DNA from 2 places in the Alteromonas infernus genome. Region 2 is predicted to be linked to the other one. Evidence: predicted binding sites of a transcription regulator. Region 2 holds the regulator's gene; the other holds the start of a gene.

Region 1 (3,162 bases), on a different contig from region 2:
CCTTACACAATGAGCCTGTTAGCGTGCTGCCTCATGTGGCATTGAATAATCTTAGCGAGTTAACGCATTTTCTATAGCAAATAAAAACAGTGAGGGTCAGAGTACATTTACCCGCATCAAAAGGGGTGCAGCGTTAAAGTACACTGACCCCCCAATATTAGAGGGGTATCAAACGTGGGAGTTGTCCTCTAATACGTTTTGGCGCATAGATTCACAAGGGCTTTCACAAACAGGTCTCCCAACAACTTTCGCAGGTACGCCCACCACAGTTACATGGGCAGGTACATTGTTAAGGACAACACTTCCTGCGCCGACTTTTGAACCTTCGCCTATTTCGATATTGCCCAAGATTTTAGCCCCTGCGCCAATCAGCACACCTTGGCGAATTTTAGGATGACGATCACCAGACTCATTACCCGTACCGCCTAAGGTAACGCTTTGCAAAATAGACACGTTATCTTCAACTACCGCCGTTTCACCCACAACAATGCCGGTAGCATGGTCAAACATCACCCCTTTACCTATGCGGGCCGCCGGGTGAATATCCACCCCAAAGCTTGCTGAATTACGGCTTTGTAGAAACAAGGCCAGTTGATGTCGACCGTGAAGCCAAAGGTAATGGGCCATGCGGTGAACTTGAACAGCGTGAAAGCCTTTAAAGTGCAGTAGCGGCGTTAAAAAATCATTCACTGCGGCGTCGCGCGCTTTGATCGCCAGTATATCCGCACTGGCCGCTTCGCTGATACCGGGCTCAAGCAGGTAAGCTTCGTCGAACACTTCGCGAATTGCCAGCGCAGGCATAACGTCATCAGCCATTTTATTTGACAAAATAAAGCTTAAAGACGACTCAAAGTTGTGGTGCGCCAGTACACTGGCATGAACATAACTCGACAGCAACGGCTCTTTGTCTGCAACAACTTGCGCTTCTTGTTTTAACGTCGACCAAAAATCGATGGGCGTAGATAGTGCGGTCATGAGCATGTCCCGTTAATGTATGAAAGTCTCGTGTACTGGAAATTGTGACTGTAAGCATAGCTAAACGCCTGCTACAAAAACGTGTTAGGCCTTAGCAGTAAAATGCAAAAAAGCTGAATTCAGGGTGAAAGTTTACCTGAGTTTTAGACGATTCAATACCAATGAGATACCGCCCGAGCTCACAATTCGATCAATTTATCGAATTAATTCGTTATAGCTAATAACCGTTATAACCAACGTTGAAACAATGTAGCTTATTTATAAGCATGCATTCTTACCCCGGCACTGTTTCAATAAGCATTCGATTCACAGCAGACACGTGCGCGCTGGAAGCCGGCAGCAAAACTGGACTGTATAAATTAACAGGCAGATGGCATAATAGCCCGCTGCTGAATGTATAACACTATCAACTAACAGGTGCCACACTATGGATGTATCTCGACTGCTAGACGAGCTTAACGACAAACAGCGTGAAGCAGTAGCAGCCCCATTGTCTAACGCTTTAGTACTTGCGGGCGCAGGGAGCGGAAAAACCCGTGTATTAGTGCACCGTATAGCGTGGTTGATGGAAGTCGAAAACATCGCGCCTTTCTCAATATTGGCCGTTACCTTCACCAATAAGGCAGCAAAAGAAATGCGTGGCCGTATTGAGTCTTTGATGGGCCGCAGCCTGCACAATATGTGGATTGGTACCTTCCACGGCCTTGCACACCGTTTGCTGCGCGCGCACCACGCTGAAGCCAACCTGCCTGAGAACTTCCAAATTATCGACTCAGACGATCAGTATCGCTTAATTCGCCGAATTCTAAAGGCCATGAATTTAGACGAAAAACATTGGGCGCCTAGACAAATTCAGTGGTACATAAACGGTAATAAAGATGAAGGTTTACGTCCTCAGCACATTGAAACTCATGGCGATCATATTCAAAAAACCATGCGAGAGGTATATGCCGCATACCAAGACGCGTGTGACCGTTCAGGCTTAGTTGACTTTGCGGAGTTGCTTTTGCGTGCTCACGAACTGTGGGCGAAAAACCCCGAAGTATTGGCCCATTATCAGCGCCGCTTCCGCGCGGTACTGGTTGACGAATTCCAAGATACCAATAACATTCAATACGCATGGCTTCGTATGCTATGTAGTGGCGGTGACAACAATATTATGATTGTTGGCGACGACGACCAGTCAATTTACGGCTGGCGTGGTGCAAACGTAGATAATATTCAGCATTTCCTTAAAGATTTTAATAAGCCAAACACCATTCGCCTTGAACAGAATTATCGCTCTACGGGCAATATTCTTAAGGCCGCCAACACGGTTATCGACAACAACACAGGCCGTTTAGGTAAGGAACTTTGGACTGAAGACGCACAAGGTGAACTCATTTCTGTTTACGCGGGGTTCAACGAGTTAGACGAAGCCCGCTTTATCGTGTCGAAAATTAAAGATTGGCTTAACCAAGGCAATGCCCTTAGCGACACGGCAATTTTATATAGAAACAATGCCCAGTCTCGTGTTCTAGAAGAAGCCTTACTTCATGAAGGCCTCGCTTATCGCATTTACGGCGGCTTGCGCTTCTTTGAACGCCAAGAAATCAAAGACGCCCTAGGCTACTTACGCATGGTTAGCCATCCCCACGACGACGCAGCCTTTGAGCGCGTGGTAAACACACCAAGTCGAGGTATTGGCGAGAAAACCCTATCGCAGGTGCGTGACGCCGCGCGCATGCATAACTGTTCTATGTGGCAAGCCTGTCAGCTACTTATTAATGAAGGCGGTTTTAAAGGTCGCGCGCTAAACGCAATGCAAAGCTTTGTATTGCTTATCACTGAACTGGAACAGACCACGTTAGATGAGCCACTAGACCAGCAAGCAGATAAAGCCATTAAACAATCTGGCTTATACGCCATGTACCAAGCAGAGCGTGGCGAGAAAGCACAAGCGCGATTAGAAAACTTGGAAGAGCTGGTTACCGCCTGTAAAACCTTTATCGTGCCTGAAGAGGCCGAAGAAATGACGCCTCTTGCTGCCTTTTTGGCGCATGCGTCTTTAGAAGCGGGGGAGACACAGGCAGATAAAGACCAAGATGCCGTTCAAATGATGACCATTCACACGGCTAAGGGCCTAGAATTTCCACTGGTATTCTTAGCAGGGGTTGAAGAAGGCATGTTCCCTAGCCAGATGACCAA
Region 2 (3,162 bases):
CGCTCGTAGGTAACAACAGCTGCTATTTCTTTAAGACTTAACATTTTGCCAAAGGCTTGCATGGCCGTGCCTGACTTACCGTGAAGCACAATGTCGATATGGCCTTGCTGATCTTCTTTGACCATTTTGCTGCCTTTGAGTGCTGGAAACACGCCAGGGAGACCTTCACCATTGGGCATATGACATGCTGCGCAAGTCGCGTTATAAACACGCTCACCTTCTTGCATTAACTCGTCCATCGACATATTCATAGAAAGGAGACGCTGCTCTTCTTCTTTTGCCTGACGAACCATTGCCTCTTGTTCACTCATCCACTTATCAAACTCAGCGGGCTCTTTGGCAATAACCACAACGGGCATATAACCGTGATCTTTTCCGCACAATTCAGCACACTGTCCGCGATAAATGCCGGGCTCATTTACATTGGCCCATGACTCGTTAATAAATCCAGGGTTGGCATCTTTCTTAACGGCAAAATCTGGAACCCACCACGAATGAATAACGTCGTCAGAGGTAATAAGGAATCGTATTTTTTTGCCCGTAGGTATCACTAGTGGACGGTCAACCTCAAGTAAGTAGTTATCGGTTTTCTGAAACTTGTTTTCAATCTGCTCTCTTTGTGTGGCAAGCAGCGAGTAGAACTCCACGTCACTGTCCATATATTTATAATGCCACTTCCATTGCGACCCTGTGACCAACACTGTCATATCGGGTTCAGTGGTATCTTCCATCGCGATTAGCGTATTTGCAGCCGGTACCGCCATAAAAACGAGAATAAGGAAAGGGATAACGGTCCACGCGATTTCTACTTTTACATTTTCATGAAAGTTAGCGGGCTTAGCGCCACGAGACTTTCTATGTAGATACATAGACGCGAACATCACGCCAAACACGACCACCGCAATGCCAACACAAATGAAGAACATCAACATATGAAGGTCGTAAACCTGACCACTAATGTCGGTAGCACCGCGTCGTAAATTAAGTGAAGAGATTTCTTCACTTGCTTCTTGCGCGAAAATCAATGAAGAGAAAAGCAAAAATGGTAGGCTTGCGCACCACCTTGCCAATACGGTCGTTAGTTGTTTCACTCAGCACCTCCGGAATGGTACGGCTAAAGGCGCTATCTTGTTTTGCGCTAACCCTACCAAATGAATTGCGAACGATTGACCCATAACCTCAACTTGTAAAACAAATTTAGAGTCATTGTTATTATTTTGTTAATCTCTGTATAAGAATTGCGCAATAATGTCGTGCCGTCTAGTCTTTTCTATTAAAAATTTAACGAAGTGGTTAATATTTAATCATTTGATTAAAAGTCAGCATAAGATGAGGTGTGCAGGAAGTAAGCTTTAGAATGTGCAAACGCGCAGTAAATCAAACGCCCATTTTGAACGTGGAGACAACGTCGATGTTACTTTAACTTGCTATTAAATAGACAAGTTAATCCACCTTGAACGACAGTTTTAAACAGTGCTTATATTTTGTAATAGCTGTCGCGGGAGGTATTCATGGACGAAATAAAGAGAAATCTACCGCACAATAGTGGATTCAAGGATTTCTAGTAGGAATAGGATATTCAAACCTAATTTGCCTAAAGCAGAACAAAAACGGGGAGTAAAAGGCACAAAAAAAGCGGCTAATGCACCGCTTTTGATCAAAGAAGCTAAAACCTTACATCCAATCAGCGTTTCGTATAACGCCTACTGCAATACCTTCGATTGCGAAGGGCTCATTTGCAAGGTCAACTTTTATCGGTGAAAACTCTTCATTTTCAGCATGAAGTAATACCTCGCGACCGCGTTTTTCTAGACGCTTCACAGTAACATCTTCATCAACTCGAGCTACCACCACTTGTCCATTATGTACATCAGTCGTGCGATGCACAGCTAGCAGATCACCGTCTAAAATGCCGATGTCTTTCATACTCATACCGTTTACACGAAGTAAAAAGTCTGCTTGAGGTTGGAATAGGGCAGGGTCTACCTTGTAATGAGACTCAACGTGCTCTTGAGCTAAAATAGGCTCTCCAGCAGCTACACGCCCAATTAAAGGCAGGCCTTCTTCCTCTTCAGCTTCATTGTCCAGAGGAATATTGAGCTTTATACCTCGCGACGTACCCGGCAAAATTTCAATCACGCCTTTACGCGCCAAGGCTTTCAAGTGTTCTTCCGCGGCGTTGGCAGAACGGAAACCAAGCTGACGGGCAATTTCAGCACGCGTAGGCGGCATTCCCGTTTCTTGCATGGTTGTTTTAATAAGTTCTAAAACTTCAGTTTGTCGAGCTGTGAGTGGGCGCATAAAAGACCTGTCTGTTCATACAGTTCCTGTAAGTATATACACCTAAAACCAAATAACAAGCACTTAGCGCGTCTTTTCCGATACCTTCGTTTTATTCCACAGCATAGAGAACAAGCGCCTTTTACATTTATCCCCAAACAACCTGATTTCGACCTTGCTCTTTAGCTTCATACAACGACTTATCTGCAATTGATAAGAGTGCGCTAAAATCGGCACCATAGGTATCTTCTATAAAGGTAGCGCCTATACTTATCGATAGGTTTATTGTGTCGCTTTTGTAGTTGACTATCGTCTCTTCAACCGCGACACGTAACGCCTCTAATTGCGCGCTAATTTCGCTTTTTTCTTTGCCTAAAACGACAAGCGCAAACTCTTCTCCGCCAAGTCGCGCGACGACATTCGGTGGCTGATTGTGTTTAGCGATTTTTCTGGCAACAGTTATGAGGGCTTGATCGCCTGCATCATGTCCATAGGTATCGTTTACTTTTTTAAAGTGATCGATATCGACGATAGCAACACATCCACTGCCGTGGTAATCTGATAATTTGATGCATTCATCTAAAAATGCACGCCGATTGAACAACCCCGTCAGAGAGTCAGTCATCGCTAGATGACGCAACTTTTCTTCTGCAACAGCGCGCGCTTCTTCTAACTCTACTGCATAAAAAAGACCCGCTAGCGCGTCTAATAGGGGCTGTAAAAACTCCGCATCTTCTTCGGTGTAGACGTCAAATTTATTAGCCAACCCGATCATACCGACTACGCGGTCTTTCACCTTAATAGGCAGCCCCAGAAATCGGCTAATGCGGGGGTGTCCTTTCGGAACCCCCTTTGCATTAGGATGACCACCAGAAACGTTAC

The links. Region 2 encodes LexA, which represses DNA repair genes until DNA is damaged. Its sites were predicted from a motif close to TACTGTATNNNNATACAGTA; they were not measured.
Region 1: the regulator LexA is predicted to act here: its motif matches at 1,324-1,343, upstream of uvrD (DNA helicase II).

Annotation. Positions count from the first base shown of each region.
Region 1 is NZ_CACSIG010000003.1:120,368-123,529, forward strand. It holds gene ACX5J7_RS00650 (HAD-IA family hydrolase) at 1-77, shown strand, start outside; gene cysE (serine O-acetyltransferase) at 169-975, opposite strand; gene uvrD (DNA helicase II) at 1,403-3,162, shown strand, end outside.
Region 2 is NZ_CACSIG010000008.1:292,919-296,080, forward strand. It holds gene coxB (cytochrome c oxidase subunit II) at 1-1,091, opposite strand, end outside; gene lexA (transcriptional repressor LexA) at 1,675-2,301, opposite strand; gene ACX5J7_RS03240 (sensor domain-containing diguanylate cyclase) at 2,429-3,162, opposite strand, start outside.